4 regions of the Massilia sp. SYSU DXS3249 genome follow, and region 3 is predicted to be linked to each of the others. Evidence: predicted binding sites of a transcription regulator. Region 3 holds the regulator's gene; each other region holds the start of a gene.

Region 1 (4,574 bases), on a different contig from region 3:
CGGTCTTTCAGGTGCAACCGGAAATGTTTGGCAAGCGACAGTCCCACCAGCTTTTTGTAAGCGGGGCCGATCGTGTCGCAGTAGCCGGGATACGGCACCGCATCGGACGCGGCTTCGGCGTCGACGATCTCGAGGTCGCGGTTGATGGTAATGCGCAGGCTCAGGTCGTGCACGGCGGTGCCGGCCGGACGGTTGCCGGAGGCAAGCACGATGTCGCGCGCCTTGATGTCGCGAATGCGCGCGTCAAGATCCCACAGGCCATCGTCGCGCGCGTACGCTTCGACAGTAATGGCGCGAGTATGCCGCAGGGAGCGCGGGGCGGGAGAAGACAGGGGCATAAAAAAACAAACGTGCCGATTGATCGGCAAACAAGGTGGCAGCCGGTGTGCTGATGCACGTTGCCGCAGCTTCTGCGGCAACAACCGCTCATGCGGCGCTGCTTAAACCGTGAAAGTTTAGCACAGGCCGCAGCCGGTTGCACTGCAACATGGTGCGTGACGACGCCTGCCGGGCACCGCAGCGGTCGAAGGTGGCAAGCTTGTCAATGTTGCGACCGCAAACCCAAGGGGCGTAAAAAAGCGCCAGCGCGCAGCGCCATCCGTCGTTGAGGAATATGCAAACGCATATCGGCGGATGGCGCTCCGCGCTGGCGCCTGGGATCGTCACAGATGAGGGTACAGATGAGTAATACAGGCAAGCGGACAGCCTGCGGACAAGCTCAGAAGTCGTCATCCTCGGGCGCGCCCTTGAGCGCCGCACGCACGGCGCTGCTGGAAAAGCCGCGCGCCATCAGGAAACGCATCTGCTTGCTGCGCTCGGCCGCGTCTTGCGCGACGGTGCCGAATTTGCGCTGCCAGACTTCGACCGCACGGGCGGTCTCGCTTTCGGCCAGGCCGGACTTCAGTTCGGCCAGCGCCTCGCCGTTGACGCCATGGCTTTGCAGCTCGGCCATGACACGGCTGTTGCCGTAGCGCGAGGCTTTTCGATGAATCAGCGATTCGGCGAAACGCTCCTGCGACAGCCAGTTGTTCTTCTCTAAAAAATCGAGGAGGGCGTCGATGTCGTCGCCCTCCTCGGCATGGCGCGCCAGCTTGCGCTTGAGCTCCAGGCGGCTGTGCTCCCTCATGGAGAGGAAGCGCAGCGCCCGGGCTTTCAGGCTCAATACGGGTGCGCGCATGATGACAGCACATCAGCTGGGGCCAGGGCTTGCGGCTTGCAGGTGCAAGCCAGCCGGCCCGACCCCGGCCGATTACTCCGAGACGGCTTTCAGCTTCGGCTTGTCGTCGCCGGCGTCGCCAGCGACTGGCGGCAGCTCACGCACGCCGAGTGCTGCACGGACCTTGTTCTCGATTTCGCGCGCCAGGGCTGGGCGGTCTTTCAGGAACAGGCGGGCGTTGTCCTTGCCCTGGCCGATGCGTTCGCCGTTGTAGCTGTACCAGGAACCGGACTTCTCGACGATCTTGTTGTCGGCGCCCAGATCCAGGATTTCGCCTTCGCGCGAGGTGCCTTCTCCGTACAGGATGTCGAAGTGGGCTTCGCGGAACGGTGGCGCGATCTTGTTCTTGACGACCTTGACCTTCGTTTCGTTACCGATGACCTCGTCACCCGACTTGATCGAGCCGGTACGACGGATGTCCATGCGCACGGAGGCGTAGAACTTCAGTGCGTTACCGCCGGTCGTGGTTTCCGGGCTGCCGAACATCACGCCGATCTTCATGCGGATCTGGTTGATGAAGATGACCAGCGTGTTGGTGCGGTTGATCGAGGCGGTCAGCTTGCGCAGTGCCTGCGACATCAGACGGGCTTGCAGGCCAGGCAGGGAATCGCCCATGTCGCCTTCGATCTCGGCGCGCGGGGTCAGTGCCGCCACCGAGTCGATGACCACGAGGTCGACCGAGCCCGAACGCACGAGCGCGTCGGTGATTTCCAGTGCCTGCTCGCCGGTGTCCGGCTGGGAGATCAGCAGCTCGTCGAGCTTGATGCCCAGCTTTTGTGCGTAGGTCACGTCGAGCGCGTGCTCGGCGTCGATGAACGCGCAGGTGCCACCCAGTTTCTGCATCTGGGCGATGGTCTGCAGCGTCAGCGTGGTTTTACCCGACGATTCCGGACCGTAGATTTCCACGATACGGCCGCGCGGCAGGCCGCCGACGCCGAGTGCGATGTCCAGGCCGAGCGAGCCGGTCGAGACGGTCTGCACTTCTTCGACCGGCATGTTGGCGTCCATGCGCATCACCGAACCCTTGCCGAACTGCTTTTCGATCTGCGCGAGTGCCGCTGCCAGTGCCTTGCCTTTTTCAGCAGCGTTGTGTACTACTTTTTTGTCGTCCATAATTTTCTCTCAGTCTTGGAGCTTCGTAAGTAGGGGCGCCGTCGCGCATTTCAATAGGTAGTACTGTATAAAAATCCAGTGGTTTTGGCAAGCGGTATCTAGCCGAATCCTTGGCTATGTGTTGGAGAAGGCTCGCATTGTTGCGATAAATCAAACACAATAGCTGCGACCAGGCGGTCTAATCGAAAAACAGGGTGATCTTATGCGAATTTTGCTTGCGGAAGATGATAGCGTACTCGCGGATGGCTTGACGCGCTCCTTGCGCCAGTCCGGCTATGCGATCGACGGCGTGCGCAACGGCCAGGAGGCCGATACCGCCCTCTCGACCCAGGAGTTCGACCTCCTGATCCTCGACCTGGGCTTGCCGAAGATGTCGGGGCTGGAAGTGCTGCGCCGCCTGCGGGCGCGCTCGTCCCTGCTGCCGGTCCTGATCCTCACCGCGGCCGACTCGGTCGAGCAGCGCGTCGAGGGGCTCGACCTCGGCGCCGACGACTATATGGCCAAGCCTTTTGCGCTGTCGGAACTCGAGGCGCGGGTGCGCGCCCTCACCCGGCGCGGCGCAGGCGGCGGCCCGACGGTGGTGCGCCACGGTCCGCTGGCCTACGACCAGGTCGGCAGGAGCGCCTATATCGACGACCAGATGCTCGACCTGTCGGCGCGCGAACTGGGCCTGCTAGAGATCCTGCTGGCGCGCACCGGGCGCCTGGTGTCGAAAGAGCAACTGGTCGACCACCTGTGCGAATGGGGAGAGGAGGTCTCGAACAACGCCATCGAGGTCTACGTCCACCGCCTGCGCAAGAAGATCGAGGTCGGCGGCGTGCGCATCGCCACCGTGCGCGGGCTCGGCTATTGCCTGGAAAAATATTCGGATGCCCGGGCCGGCGCCGGCACCCTGCCTGCCCTCGATTCGAAGTGAACGCGCACCAGTGAACCGACGCGATCGCGGCCTGCGGCCGGTCGATGCGGGTGTGCCCGAGCCGCTGTACGTGCCGCCCAATCCCGAGCCGGAAGAAAACATCCAGCATTCGCTGTTCGGCGAAATCCTCGACTGGATGCTGGCCCCGCTGCTGCTGCTGTGGCCGATGAGCATCGCGATCACCTATCTGGTCGCGAAATCGATCGCCAACCAGCCGTTCGACCATGCGCTCGAGAACCGGGTCACGGTGCTGGCCCAGCAGGTGCGCGTGGAAGAAGGCGCGATCGACACCCGCCTGCCCGCCAGCGCGCGCGACATCCTGCGCGCCGACGACGTCGACAGCGTGTATTTCCAGGTGCTCGACGCCGACGGCCGCCACGTGGACGGCGACCGCGAGCTGCCGCGCCCGCGCGCCGAGGAAGCCGAGATGGACGGCGCCGTGCACTTCCGCAATGCGGCGCTGCAGGGCAACCCGCTGCGCGTGGCCTACCTCTACGTCAACCTCGATCCGCTGGCCTCGCCCGGCACGCCCGGACGGCGCGCCCTGGTGCAGGTGGCCGAGACGCTCGACAAGCGCGCCCTGCTCGCCAACGAGATCATCAAGGGCGTGATCCTGCCCCAGTTCATCATCCTGCCGATCATCCTGGCCCTGGTCTGGTTCGCCCTCTCGCGCGGCCTGTCGCCGCTGGCCGAACTCCAGGAACGCATCCGCGCGCGCCCTTCGGACGACCTCTCTCCCATCGACTCGCGCCAGGTGCCGGAAGAAATTTCGCCGCTGGTCGGCTCGCTCAACGACATGCTGGGGCGCCTGGCCCAGACCATCGAGATGCAGAAGCGTTTCATTGCCGACGCCGCCCACCAGATGAAGACCCCGCTGGCCGGCATGCGCATGCAGTCGGAACTCGCGCTGCGCCAGGTCGATCCGGGCGAGATCCACCGTTCGCTCGAGCAGCTGGCAAAAAGCTCGGAGTCGGCGACCCGCCTCGTCAACCAGCTGCTGGCCCTGGCGCGCGCGGAAAACCAGCCGCATGCGGGGCTGGCGTTCGAGGAGATCGAGCTGGGCGCGCTGGCGCGCGATACGGTGCAGGACTGGGTGCAGGCCTCGTTCGCGCACGGCATCGACCTCGGCTACGAAGCGTACGACGACGCGGTGATCATTGCCGGCAATGCGCTGATGCTGCGCGAACTGCTGTCGAACCTGATCGACAATGCGCTGCGCTATACGCCCGCCGGCGGCAGCGTCACCGTGCGCGTGCGGCGCGATGGAGAACATGCGCTGCTCGAGGTCGAGGACACCGGTCCCGGCATCGCGCCGCAGGAACGCGCCCA
Region 2 (4,574 bases), on a different contig from region 3:
TTTGCTTGAGGGCGATCTGTTCCGGCGTGAGCGTCTTCTTGCCGAGCTTGACCTTCGGATTGGTCAGTTCTTCGATTTCCTGCTGCACGCGGGCAGCCGAGGTGCCAGGGGGCAGTTCGGTGACCACCGCCTGCCACTGGCCGCGCGCCAGTTCCTCGATCTTCCAGCGCGCGCGCACCTTGAGCGAACCGCGGCCGCTGGCGTACATGTCGGCGATCTGGGAAGCCGGGGTGATGATCTGGCCGCCGCCCGGGAAGTCCGGGCCCGGCATCATGGTGATCAGTTCGGCGTTCGAGATCTTGGGGTTGCGGATCATGGCGACCGCGGCGTCGGCCACTTCCCGCAGGTTGTGCGAGGGGATCTCGGTGGCCATGCCGACCGCGATACCGGAAGCGCCGTTGAGCAGCACCATCGGCAGGCGCGCCGGCAGCGTGCGCGGCTCGTTGGTCGAGCCGTCGTAGTTCGGCTGGAAGTCGACCGTGCCCATGTCGATCTCGTCGAGCAGCAGGCGCGAGATCGGGGTGAGTCTCGCTTCCGTGTAACGCATCGCCGCGGCGCCGTCGCCGTCGCGCGAGCCGAAGTTGCCCTGGCCGTCGATCAGCGGGTAGCGCAGGGAAAAGTCCTGGGCCATGCGCACCAGCGCGTCGTAGACCGACTGGTCGCCGTGCGGGTGGAGCTTGCCGAGCACGTCGCCGACCACGGCTGCGGACTTGCGCGGTTTCGCCGTCGGGCCGAGGCCCAGTTCGTTCATCGCGTACAGGATGCGGCGCTGCACCGGCTTCTGGCCGTCGGCCACGTCGGGCAGGGCGCGGCCCTTGACCACCGAGACGGCGTAGTCGAGGTAGGCGCGCTCGGCGAAGGTCGACAGGGTCAGCGTTTCGATGTCGTCGGCCGGCGCGCTAGCTTGTTCAAAGAGGCTTGCTTGGGTAGTCATATTCAGTGTGTTCGATTGTCTTGATGTTGTACCGCGTGTCGCGTAGGGTGCGCATTCATGCGCACGCGGTTTACGTGCGGTTCAACACCGCACACCCATCAAATATCCGCTTCGGTTTCGTTCCCGTGTTCCTCGATCCAGGCGCGGCGGGCGGCGGCTTCGCCTTTGCCCATCAACATGTTGAAGCGCGCGCTCGATTCGCTGTGGTCGAAGTCGCCGAGCGCCACCGGCAGCAGGCGGCGCGTGTCCGGGTTCATCGTGGTTTCCCAGAGCTGTTCGGCGTTCATCTCGCCCAGGCCCTTGAAGCGCGAGATGTTCCACGCGCCTTCCTTGAGGCCGTCCTTTTTCAGCTTGTCCTCGATCGCCAGCAGTTCGCCGTCGTCGAGCGCGTACAGCTTCTGCAGCGGCTTCTTGCCGCGCGGCGGGACGTCGACGCGGTACAGCGGCGGACGGGCGATGCAGATGTGGCCATGGCGGAACAGGGCAGGGAAGTGCTTGAAGAACAGGGTCAGCAGCAGTACCTGGATGTGCGAGCCGTCCACGTCCGCGTCCGACAGGATGCAGATCTTGCCGTAGCGCAGGCCGGTGAGGTCGGGCGAATCGCCCTGCGAGTGCGGGTCGACCCCGATCGCGACCGAAATGTCGTGGATCTCGTTGTTGGCGAACAGGCGGTCGCGGTCGGTTTCCCAGGTGTTCAAGACCTTGCCGCGCAGCGGCAGGATGGCCTGGTATTCCTTGTCGCGGCCCATTTTCGCGGAACCGCCCGCCGAGTCGCCCTCGACCAGGAACAGTTCGTTGCGGGTCAGGTCGGTCGATTCGCAGTCGGTCAGCTTGCCGGGCAATACGGCCACGCCCGAGGATTTTTTCTTCTCGACCTTTTGCAGCGAGCGCATGCGCGACTGCGCCTGCTTGATGACGAGATCGGCCAGCTTCTTGCCGTATTCGACGTGCTGGTTCAGCCACAGCTCGAGCGGCGGTTTGGTGAAGGTCGAGACGAGTTTCACGGCGTCGCGCGAGTTCAGGCGTTCCTTCGTCTGGCCCTGGAACTGCGGGTCCAGCACTTTTGCAGACAGCACGAAGGAAACGCGTGCGAACACGTCTTCCGGCAGCAGCTTGACGCCCTTCGGCAGCAGGCCGTGCAGCTCCACGAAACCTTTCACGGCGCCGTACAGGCCGTCGCGCAGGCCGGACTCATGCGAGCCGCCGCTGGGGGTCGGGATCAGGTTGACGTAGGACTCGCGCACGACGCCGCCTTCCTCGTTCCAGGCCACGACCCAGGCCGCGCCTTCGCCTTCGGCAAAGCTTTCGTCGCCGGCCGGCGCATAGGCGGCGCCTTCGAACAGCGGGATCAGGGTCTGGCCGCTGGAACTCGCGTTCAGGGCTTCCATCAGGTAGCCGCGCAGGCCTTCGTCGTAGCGCCAGGTCTGGACGTCGCCGGTCTTTTCGATGGTGAGCGTGACGGTCACGCCCGGCAGCAGCACGGCCTTCGAGCGCAGGAGGCGCTGCAGGTCGCCCATGGGGATGTTCGGCGAATCGAAGTATTTGCCGTCGGGCCAGGCGGTGACGCGGGTGCCGTTCTTCTTGCCGCCGCGCTCGAAGGGGCTTGAGGTCAGCGGCTCGACCACGTCGCCGTCCTCGAAGGCGAGGCGGTGGATGCCGTTGCCCTCGTCGTCCTTGCGCCACACCGTGATTTCGAGGCGCGTCGAGAGCGCGTTGGTGACGGACACGCCGACGCCGTGCAGGCCGCCCGAGAAGGCATAGGCGCCGCCCGAGCCCTTGTCGAACTTGCCGCCCGCGTGCAGGCGCGTGAACACGATCTCGACCGTGGAGACGCCTTCTTCCGGGTGGATGCCGACCGGGATGCCGCGGCCGTCGTCCTCGACCGTCACGGAGCCGTCGGCGTTGAGCGTGACGCCGATGTTCTTGCAGTGGCCGCCCAACGCTTCGTCGGAGGCGTTGTCGATCACTTCCTGGATGATGTGCAGCGGGTTTTCGGTCCGGGTATACATGCCCGGGCGCTGCTTCACGGGTTCGAGTCCCTTGAGGACACGGATGGATGATTCGCTGTAATCGGGTGCGGGTTTCTTGGTTGCCATGCTGATCAGGTTTTGTCGAATGCCTGCGCATTCTATCTTGTCGTGAGGAAAAAACAGGAATCGTGCTTTCGATTAAGCGCGGATTGTCCTTGTCAACGCGGAGAAACGTGACTAGATTGATACGCACGGTTGCTACCGCGTTGCCATCGCAGCTGTTATGCCGGGCGGCAGCCCTGGGAAACCGTCAAAAGAGGGCGTAGGCCGAGGATGATACTGTACATGCATACAGTTATTATCGCAAGGTTGGCGTTCCCGGCGTGATCCGAAGCACAACAGGAGGATGCTTCAGGTGGCGCGAACCGGGTGATCATCATGCATGCACAGAAAACTCCGACTGCCGTCCGCCTGCTCGGGTTCACGCCCGAAGACGGCGAACGCATGGCCGCGCTGCTGGCGCAGGCGCCGCGTTCGGGGCCGCTCTACGCCTGCCTGCATGACGACAGCCTGCAGGAACCCGACATCGTCCTGGCCGACGGCACCAGCCCAGCCGCCCTGGCCCAGCTGGACGGCATGCGCTGCGCGCCGCCGGCCCTGCTGGTGGGCGGCAGCGAGGGCGACGGCTACGCCCACGTGGTGCCGCCCGTCGATGCCTGGGTCCTGCACGAGGCGATGGCCAGGCTGCTGGTCGAACGCCAGCGCGCCCTGGCGCTGCTCTCCGCGCGCGGCGCGCCGCTGCTGGCCGAACGCCGCCGCTGCCCGCGCGTGGGCGGCGCGAACGCCGTCGACAATGCCTTGCGGCGCCAGCCGCCGCGGGACGGCAAGGTGCTGATCGTCGACAAGGGCGGGGCCTTCCGCGACCACCTTGCCGGGCTGCTGGGCGATCGCCGGCTGCCGGTGGCCTGGACCGACAGCGCGCCGATGGCGGTGCGCCTGTGCGACGAAACGCCGGTGTCGCTGGCCATGATCAATACTGCGGCGCCCAACATCGATCCCTATGCGCTGAGTTTCGCCATCAAGTCGCAGGAAGGGGCGGGACGCACGGCCGTGGTGCTGCTGGTCGGCAAGGCGTTTCCTTACGACAGCGAGCGGGCGCGCGATGCCCGCGTGCGGGGCCTGCTCGACAAGCCCGTGGCGGACCGCAGCCTCGTCGCCATGCTGCAGCGCCTCACCTGAAGGCACGCGTACACGATCATCATTTGTTACAACTTCGAATCGTGCGCGGCTATGGCAGGGCTATATTGAAGCCATGGCAGACGATCACCCAACGCAACGCGGCGAAGCGCCGGGCCCGCCAATGGAGCCGCGCGCCGACGCGCCGCAGCGCGTGCCCGACCGCCGCTCGGACGGGCAGGCGCGCTACAGCCGCCCGGGCGACAACCCATTCGCGCTGATTCGGCGTGTCCTGGCCTCACGCTGGCGCACGATGCGCGACCGTCTCCTGCGCCGCACCCTGCGCATCGGCGTCTCGGCGCGCATTTTTCATCCGGAACCCGGCTCCACCGGGCTGCGCAGCAAGAACCTGCAATACCTGGAAGAGTCGATCGCCCAGTGGGTGATGTCGCGCGACGTGCTGGTCTTCATGATCCCGACGGTGAACACGAACG
Region 3 (4,574 bases):
CGAGTTCAAGGACAAGAACGTGCTGCTGGTCGACGATTCCATCGTGCGCGGCACCACCAGCCGCGAGATCGTGCAGATGGCGCGCGACGCCGGCGCCCGTAAAGTGTTCTTCGCCTCGGCCGCGCCGCCGGTGCTGTTCCCGAATGTGTACGGCATCGACATGCCGACCCGCGACGAGCTGATCGCCCACGGCCGCACCGTCGAGGAAGTGTGCGCGGAAATCACGGCCGACCGCCTGGTCTACCAGGATGTCGACGCCCTCAAGCGTGCTATTTCCGACGTCAATCCGGCGCTGACCAACTTCGAGGCGTCCTGCTTCGATGGAGTGTACGTGACGGGCGACGTGACCCCGGCCTACCTCGACAACCTGGAAACGGCGCGCCACAACGGCGGCAAGGGCGTGTCGCAGGAAGACGTGGTGCGTACCCAGCTGAACCTCAATCCGGCGGTCGCCGCCGAGTAATGTCACGGGCCTGCCCATGAGCGAACAGAAACAGTACGGTTTCACCACCACGATCCTGCACAACGACCGCCGCAAGGCGATCGAGCAGGGCTCGCTGCACAAGCCGATCCACACCTCGGTGGCCTTCGGCTACGGCGACGCGCGCCAGCTTGCCTCTGTGTTCCAGGGCAAGGAGCCGGGCTTCCGCTACGGCCGCCAGGGCAACCCGACGGTCGCCGCGCTGGAAGACAAGATCACGAAGATGGAAGACGGCGTGGCCAGCCTGTGCTTCGGCACCGGCATGGCGGCCATCGGCGCGCTGTTCCAGGCGCTGCTGCGCGCCGGCGACCATATCGTCTCGTCGAGCTTCCTGTTCGGGAACACCAACAGCCTGTGGCAGACGGTGGCCGGGCAGGGTGTCGGCGTCGATTTCGTCGACGCCACCGACGTCGCCAACGTGGAAGCCGCCCTGCGCCCGGAGACGCGCCTCGTGTTCGTCGAGACGGTCGCCAATCCGCGCACCCAGGTGGCCGACCTGGCCCGCATCGGCGAGCTGTGCCGCGAGCGCGGCATCCTGTACGTGGTCGACAACACGATGACCACGCCCTGGCTGTTCCGCCCGAAGGCGGTCGGCGCCGGGCTGGTGGTCAATTCGCTCACCAAGTCGATCGGCGGGCACGGCATCGCCCTGGGCGGCGCCCTGACCGATACCGGCCTGTTCGACTGGAGCGCCTTCCCGAACATCGCCGCCAACTTCCGCAAGCAGCCGGCAACGGCCCAGGGCATGGCGCAATTGCGCGCGAAGGCCCTGCGCGACTTCGGCGCCGCCCTCGGCCCGGAAGCGGCCCACCACATCGCCGTCGGCGCCGAAACGCTGGCGCTGCGCATGGAACGCACCTGCGCGAATGCGCTGGCGCTGGCGCAGATGCTGGAAGCCGACGAACGTGTCGCTGCCGTCCACTACCCGGGCCTGGCCTCGCATCCGCAGCATGGCATCGTGCGCGAGCTGTTCCGGGCCGGCGGTTCGCTGCTGAGCTTCGAGCTGAAGGAGGGGATCGACTGCTTCGATTACCTGAACCGCCTGCAGCTCGCAATTCCCGCCAGTAACCTGGGCGACACCCGCACGCTGGTGATCCCGGTCGCGCACACGATCTTCTTCGAGATGGGCGCCGAGCGCCGCGCCAGCATGGGGATCGCCGAATCCCTGATCCGGGTGTCGGTCGGCATCGAAGACACCGGCGATTTGCTGGACGACTTCCGCAGCGCGCTGTCCGCCTGAACGCTTGCCTTGCCACGACGGGGAACCATGAACAAGAAGATGATGCTGGTGGCCGGCCTGCTGCTGGCCGGGCTTGCCCACGCGGGCGAGCTCGACGACGCCAAAGCGCTGTTCGAGCAGAAGAAGTATCCGGAAGCATTCAAGCTGTACACCAAACTGGCCAACGCCGGCAACGTCGACGCCCAGCAGCACCTGGGCCAAATGTACTGGTACGGCGAGGCCGGCACGGTCGACGAGGACAAGGCCCGGATGTGGTTCCAGAAGGCTGCGGCCAAGGGCAACAAGGTGGCGGCGGCCTCGCTGGACGTGATGCAGCAGCGCGTCGCACGCCGCGCGGACATCGAGCACTGGGTCAGCCGCTACGACGGCACGGACCTGAAGTCAGGCAAGTTCGCCTGCGCGGCGCCGCGGATTCCGGCGGTCTCCAAGCAGTCCGAGGAAATCGACCGGGTATCGAAGGCGATCGCCAAGTGGCAGGACTGCTACAACGGATTCGTGACGAACCTGAACGCGGTCTCGCCCTTAGCCGAGCGCATTCCTGCCGATATCGCCAAGCTGATGAATGCCTCGGAGACCGAGCGTGCGCACAAGCACCTGGCGCAGGTACAGGAAAACCTCGCGGAAGAGGCCAAGGTCAGCGCCAAGCTGGTGCTGGCCGACGTCGCCGTCTGGCGCCAGGCGACCGAGGCGTATGTGGGCGAGCACAATGCGATCATCAAGAACTTGCCGAAAGACGACTCGCTGCGCAAGTAAGCGAAGTCCACCGGTTGCCGCCTTTCGTAGGGTGGGCACTTGTGCCCACGCGGTATCACCGTCCGCTGTAAGGCGACATTGCCGCCAAGTGGTAACAATTCGATTTACGAACGCCGGACCGCGTGGACTCGAGAGTCCACCCTACAAGTGCAATACCCGGAAAAAAGGCCGCTGAACGCGGCCTTTGTCACATCAAGCTCAATGCCAGCTGCGCATCAGCCCGACCGCCAGCCCCTCGAGCGCGAACTCGTCGCCCGGTTCCACGCGAATGACCTTGAAATCCGGATTTTCCGGCAGCAGCTCGATCAGTTCGCCCGTCTTGCGGTAACGCTTGACGGTGACGTCCTCGCCGATGCGGGCGACGACGATCTGGCCGTTCTTGGCGCTGTCGATTTTCTTCACGGCGAGGAAGTCGCCGTCCATGATGCCGGCGTCGCGCATCGACCAGCCGCGTACCTTCAGCAGGAAGTCGGGGCGGGCGCCGAACATGGCGGGGTCGACGTTGTAGGTGGCTTCGACGTGTTCCTGGGCCAGGATCGGCGAACCGGCGGCGACGCGGCCGACCAGCGGCAGCGACATCAGCAGCGCGGCAGGAACGTGCGGTACCGGTGCCGGCAGCGAAGAGCCGATCAGGCGGATGCCGCGCGAGGTGCCGGAAACGATTTCGATCGCGCCTTTGCGGGCGAGCGCCTGCAGGTGCTCCTCGGCGGCGTTGGCCGACTTGAAGCCCAATTCCTTCGCGATCTCGGCACGGGTCGGCGGGAAGCCGGTGTTGTCGATCGCTTCCTTGATCAGGTCAAGGATCTGTTGTTGCCTTGCGGTGAGCTTGAGCATGGATCTGCCACGGGTGGGTTAATGATTCAGACTGTATTTTTGTACAGTATTTCGGCGAATGCAAGGGAAATCACGAAAAATTAACGATTTCCACCCGGGAAGTTGTAGCGGCGGGGCGACGATGGCCCAGGATTGTGTTGACGCCCGTATCGCGTTATAATTGCCGGCTTTCCCTTCCCACACTCGTCTTGACGCCGAGGTGGGCATTTGTTTAAACGTCCTTAAGGAGTGTTGCATGCGTCATTATGAAATCGTTTTTATCGTCCACCCGGACCAAAGCGAGCAAGTCCCGGCGATGATCGAGCGTTACAAGGCCAGCGTCACCGCACGCGGCGGTAACATCCATCGCGTGGAAGACTGGGGCCGCCGCCAGATGGCTTACCAGATCCAGAAGCTGCCGAAGGCACACTACATCTGCATGAACATCGAGTGCGACAACGAGACCCTGGTCGAGCTGGAAACCGCATTCAAGTTCAATGATGCCGTGCTGCGTCACCTGACCGTGAAGATGAAGAAGGCTGAAACCGCTCCGTCGCCAATGATGAAGTCGGTCCAGCGCGAAGACGCAGCCAAGAGCCACCGCGCAGAAGCCCCGGCTGCTGCCCCGGCCCCAGCTGCTGCCTAAATTTCTTTCGCCAGGAATCGTGAACAAGAAGTGAACCAGCTCCAGGTCGTCGCGACGATTGCTGAACGCGACGTACTGCGCTACACCCCCGCCGGCGTGCCGGTCGTCTCGGCAATCCTGATGCACAGTTCGCAGCAGGTCGAGGCAGGGGTCGCCAGGCTGGTCGAGTTCGAAATTGCCGCGTTCGCCGCGGGTGAAATTTCGGGCCGCTTCGCCAGCGCCGAGTTGGGCGCAGCCCACCAGTTCACGGGATTTTTGGCCAGGAAGAATCGCAACAGCAAAGCCCTGGTGTTTCACATCATTGATTTCAGTGCCGCCGCTTAAAGAATGAGCGGCCACCTTTTAGATACAGGAGCCTCAAATGGCATTCGGTAAAAAGTTCGACAAAAACAAAGCCAAAGAAAAACTGAAGCGCAAACAGCAGAACCCGCTGTTCAAGCGCAAGAAGTTCTGCCGCTTCACCGCTGCAAACGTGGAACAGGTTGACTACAAAGACGTCGACACCCTGAAGGACTTCGTCCAGGAAAACGGCAAGATCATGCCTGCACGCCTGACCGGCACCAAGGCGCACTACCAGCGCCAGGTCGACACCGCGATCAAGCGCGCACGCTACCTCGCGCTGCTGCCGTACACCGACCTGC
Region 4 (4,574 bases), on a different contig from region 3:
AAATGTGGATAAGTATGTGGACAAGCGCCACTTGACAAGCCGCAAGGTCAGTATTGATGCGGGTTTCAACAAAATGCCCATTCTGAAGGCAAAAACGAAGCCCTTAGAAATCAAGGACTTGCACGTGCAGCCTTGAGGCGCACCAACTCGGTATCAGCAAATTCCTACAAAGTCCTACAACGGGGGATAAGTCGCCCCGCCGCACCTGTTCGCGGATCATTTCCAGGCCTCATTTCCAACTATTCCTGGCGCGATCCCGCACCAGCATCCTGACGCTCTCCGGCATCGGCTTCTTCGACTGCACCGTATCCGCCGTGATCCACACGCATTCTTCGAAGTGTTTCAGCATGGCCGGGGTGACGAAACGCGTGCGCGCCGCATACACGTGGCGGTCGCCCATCTGCGCCTGCTGCTTGATGAAGAAGCGGTTCGGCACCACCAGGTGCAGGTGCTCCTTGGCGCGCGTCATCGCCACATAGAGCAGGCGCCGCTCTTCCTCGATCTCCTCGGCGCTGCCGGTGCTCATGTCCGAGGGGATGCAGCCGTCGACCACGTTCAGCACGTGTACCGACTTCCATTCCTGGCCCTTGGACGAATGGATGGTCGACAGGATCAAATAATCCTCGTCGAGCAGCGGCGGGCCGGCGCGGTCGCTGGTGGCTTCCGGCGGGTCGAGCGTGATCTCGGCCAGGAAGGTTTCGCGCGACCCGTAGCCGCCGGCCAGCTGCGCCAGTTGCTCGACGTCGGCGGCGCGCACCTGGGCGTCGTCGTGCAGGCGCTCGAGGTGCGGCAGGTACCAGTTCTTCACCAGTTCGATGTCGGCCGGCCAGCGCAGGCCGGGCGTGCGCAGGCGCCGGTACAGGGTGACGAAGTCATCCCAGTCGCCGCGGCTCTTGCCGGGCGCCTCGAAGCCTTCCACCGCCGCCAGCGCTTCGGGCGCCTCCGCCACCGCGTCCAGCAGGCGCGTGGCCGTGGCCGGGCCGATGCCGGGGATCAGCTGGGCCACGCGAAAGCCCGCCATGCGCCCGTTCGGGTTCTGGGCGAAGCGCAGCACGGCCAGCACGTCCTTGATGTGCGAGGCTTCCAGGAACTTCAGGCCGCCGAATTTTACAAAGGGGATGTTGCGGCGCATGAGTTCCAGTTCCAGCGCCGCGCTGTGGCTGGCGGCGCGAAACAGCACGGCCTGGTGGGTGAGCTTGATGCCCGCTTCGCGGTGCTCGAGGATGCGCTTGCAGACCCAGCGCGCCTGCTCCGCCTCGTCCGGTATCAAGACCAGTTGCGGCAGGCTGCTGGCCGCCTTGTCGGTCCAGAGCGTCTTGGCATGGCGCTCGAGCGCGGCCGCGATGACGGCGTTCGAGGCGTCCAGGATGGGCTGGGTCGAGCGGTAATTGCGGTCGAGCGTGATCACTTCGGCCGGCTGCGAGAACTGCCCGGGGAAATCGAGGATGTTGCGCACTGTCGCGCCGCGGAAGGAATAGATCGACTGGGCGTCGTCGCCGACCACCATCACGCCCTGCCCGTCCGGCTTCATGCCGGTGATGATCGCCGCCTGGAGGCGGTTGGTGTCCTGGTATTCGTCGACCAGCACATGGTCGAACAGCGCGCCGATCTCGGGGCCCAGCTCCGGGTCCGACGCCATCTCGGCCCAGAACAGCAGCAGGTCGTCGTAGTCGAGCACGTTCTGCTCCTGCTTGGCGTCGACATAGGCGCCGAACAGGCGTTTCAGCTCGGCTTCCCACTCGCAGCACCAGGGGAAGGTGCTCTGCAGCACTTGGTCCAGCGGTTCGCGCGAATTGACCACGCGCGAGTAGATCGACAGGCAGGTGCCCTTCAGCGGAAAGCGCTTGGCCGTTGCGGTCAGGCCGATCTCGTGGCGCACCATGCCCATCAGGTCTTCCGAATCGCCGCGGTCGTGAATGGTGAAGGATTCGTCCAGGCCGATGCGCCCGGCATACTCGCGCAGCAGGCGCGCGCCGATGCTGTGGAAGGTGCCGGCCCAGGGCAGCGACGTAAAACCCTGGCCGCTGCCGCCCATCACGCGGTGCAGTACATTGCCGGCACGCTGGGTCATCTCGTTGGCGGCGCGCCGCGAGAAGGTCAGCAGCAGCAGGCGCTGCGGGTCGGCGCCGCACATGATCAGGCGCGCGACGCGGTGCGCCAGCGTGTTGGTCTTGCCGGAACCGGCGCCGGCCACCACCAGCAGCGGCCGCGGCGCAGCGGCGCCGACGTCGTGCTCGACCGCCGCCCGCTGTTCGGGGTTGAGGCTGGCGAAGGGATCGTCAGGGGCAGTGGCGACGGATGGGGCGGTGGTGGCGGAGGCGGCTACGGACATGGGTGGCGGATATCGGGGAAACAGCGGGGAGACAGCGCAACTGTACATTTGTCCAGTGCTGAGTAGCAAGAACATTTTGCAATCCCTGCCGGCAACAGAATCGGGTAAAAGATGCGCCATGCTTGAGCCAAGTTCAAGTAGCACGCGACGCAGTTGGGCTAAGTGACCGGAAACAAAGCGGTTTTTCGGATATCCACAAAGTCTGTGAATAACTTTGTGGAAAAGCGGGGGCTTGACACGGCGCAAACGCGTCGGGATGCGGGTTTCAACAAACTGCCCGTTCGTCGGGCAGCGTCCAAACTACGGAAAATCAAGGACTTGCGCACAGTTGTGCAAGGGTAGTCGAAAGCGGCGCTTCGATAAAAAAAAGAAATTTTTGTGTATAACCACACTTGTTCAGGCGCCACAAAAATGACAGATTTATATCGGATTCTGTAGACGCGCGGAAACTTTACGGTAGAGCCCGGCGCCGCAGCGGTTCGAGCAGCACGCGCTCGATGACGTGGAGCGCAATGTCGTGGGTACGCAGGTATTCGAAGGCGGACATCATGTTGCTGCCGGCCAGGACGGCAATGGCGTCGTCGACGATGGCGCGCTGGCGCAGGTCGCGGCGGGCCTCGCCGGTCGTGACGGTATGGGCATTGGGGAACACGATTGCGGCTGACCTCATCCTGACCTCCCTTGACACGAGTAAATTTCGTTGCGATTGAGTATTCATCAATCCGCGGCAATGTCAATGTCAAGTTTCCATCAAAAACCGGAAATAGTTGTACAGACGGGTGCCCGCGACCGGTGCGCCGCCGGCCGTGCGGCAGGCCTAGAATGGCCGCGTAGTCACGGCCCGCAGTCAAGGCCGCTTTTGGCGCCGCCCCAACCACCTTCAACCCAGCTTGCGAGGAACCCATGACCACGACTCCCGAACCCGACCTGAATCCCGGCGACGAAGCCGCACCCGGCACCGAGGGCGCCGGCGAAGACGTTTGCGAAGCCTGCTCCGGCAGCGGCAAGCTAGCCGACGGCAAATCCTGCCCCCAATGCGGCGGCAGCGGACGCGTGATGCGGGGGATCGGCGGCGGCTGATTGGACGGCAGGCCGGGCCGGCGCGATAATCACGGGATGAGCCCTACTCCCATCGCACCGGCATCCGCGCCAGGCCATCCGCCTCCCCACCCCCGTCCCGCCTCCCTGCTCGACCTGTTCGTCGCCTTCACGCTGCTCGCCCTGCAGGGCTTCGGCGGCGTCCTCGCCGTCGTCCAGCGCGAGCTCGTCGAGCGCAAGCGCTGGCTGACCCAGGAAGAATTCATCGAAGACTGGGCCGTGGCGCAGATCATGCCGGGCCCAAACGTCGTCAACATCTCGATGATGATCGGCGCGCGCTACTTCGGCCTGCGCGGCGCCCTGGCGGCACTGGCCGGCATGCTCGCGATCCCGCTGGTCGTAGTGCTGCTGCTGGCCACCCTGCACGCCGGCTTTGCGGACAACCCGCAGGTGGCGGGCGCCCTGCGCGGCATGGCGGCGGTATCGAGCGGCCTGATCGCCGCGGCCGGGCTGAAGCTGGCCGGCAGCCTGCTGCGCCATCCGCTGCCGCTCCCCGTGTCCGCCGCCATCGCGCTGGCCGCCTTCGGTCTGGTGGCGCTGATGCGCCTGCCGCTCCTGTACGTGGTACTCGGCCTCGGCTCCCTGGGCTGCGTGCTGACCTGGCGGAGCATGCGTCCATGAGTACCGCCGTCGACACCGCGCTCCACATTACCCTCGGCTGGCACGACTGGCTGAACCTGTTCGGCCACTACCTGCTGCTCTCGGCAATGTCCTTCGGCGGGGCCATCTCGATGACGCCCGAGATGCACCGCTTCCTGGTCGAGCAGCAGGGCTGGCTGACCCAGGCCCAGTTCAACGACGCGATCGCCATCGCGCAGGCCGCGCCCGGACCGAACGTGCTGTTCGTCGCGCTGATGGGCTGGAAGGTCGGCCTGAACGCCGGGAGCACCGTGGCCGCCTGGCTGGGCGTGGCCACGACCATGGCCGGCATCCTGCTGCCCTCGTCCATCTTCACCTACCAGGTCGCCCAGTGGGGCCACCGCAACCGCGAGCTGCGCGCCGTGCGCGCCTTCAAGCAAGGCATGGCCCCGGTCGTCATCGCCCTGCTGCTCGCGACCAGCTGGATCCTCGCCACCTCGGCCGGCCAGACCGGCTCCCGGCCGTGGGCGTTGTGGCTGCTGGCGGGCGCCAGCTGCCTCGTCAT

What was found. The regulator LexA, encoded in region 3, represses DNA repair genes until DNA is damaged. The targets are predictions, from matches to a motif close to ACTGTATNNNNATACAGT.
Region 1: a site for LexA is predicted at 2,392-2,409, ahead of recA (recombinase RecA). Genes of this name have one in related genera too.
Region 2: a site for LexA is predicted at 3,243-3,260, ahead of ACWCIA_RS10810 (DNA topoisomerase IV subunit B). Genes of this name have one in related genera too.
Region 4: a site for LexA is predicted at 2,372-2,389, ahead of ACWCIA_RS06455 (ATP-dependent helicase). Genes of this name have one in related genera too.

The regions. Positions count from the first base shown of each region.
Region 1 covers NZ_JBSIPX010000015.1:71,116-75,689, reverse strand. Annotated here, with positions in the region: gene ACWCIA_RS17130 (DUF2889 domain-containing protein) at 1-338, opposite strand, end outside; gene recX (recombination regulator RecX) at 719-1,177, opposite strand; gene recA (recombinase RecA) at 1,250-2,329, opposite strand; gene ACWCIA_RS17115 (response regulator) at 2,532-3,245, shown strand; gene ACWCIA_RS17110 (sensor histidine kinase N-terminal domain-containing protein) at 3,199-4,574, shown strand, end outside.
Region 2 covers NZ_JBSIPX010000007.1:157,936-162,509, reverse strand. Annotated here, with positions in the region: gene parC (DNA topoisomerase IV subunit A) at 1-934, opposite strand, end outside; gene ACWCIA_RS10810 (DNA topoisomerase IV subunit B) at 1,033-3,030, opposite strand; gene ACWCIA_RS10805 (response regulator) at 3,343-4,143, shown strand; gene ACWCIA_RS10800 (gamma-glutamyl-gamma-aminobutyrate hydrolase family protein) at 4,217-4,574, shown strand, end outside.
Region 3 covers NZ_JBSIPX010000026.1:33,533-38,106, reverse strand. Annotated here, with positions in the region: gene purF (amidophosphoribosyltransferase) at 1-463, shown strand, start outside; gene ACWCIA_RS21855 (cystathionine gamma-synthase family protein) at 480-1,721, shown strand; gene ACWCIA_RS21850 (tetratricopeptide repeat protein) at 1,749-2,474, shown strand; gene lexA (transcriptional repressor LexA) at 2,673-3,308, opposite strand; gene rpsF (30S ribosomal protein S6) at 3,544-3,933, shown strand; gene priB (primosomal replication protein N) at 3,964-4,257, shown strand; gene rpsR (30S ribosomal protein S18) at 4,295-4,574, shown strand, end outside.
Region 4 covers NZ_JBSIPX010000004.1:54,641-59,214, reverse strand. Annotated here, with positions in the region: gene ACWCIA_RS06455 (ATP-dependent helicase) at 230-2,332, opposite strand; gene ACWCIA_RS06450 (hypothetical protein) at 2,784-3,002, opposite strand; gene ACWCIA_RS06445 (hypothetical protein) at 3,236-3,412, shown strand; gene ACWCIA_RS06440 (chromate transporter) at 3,449-4,051, shown strand; gene ACWCIA_RS06435 (chromate transporter) at 4,048-4,574, shown strand, end outside.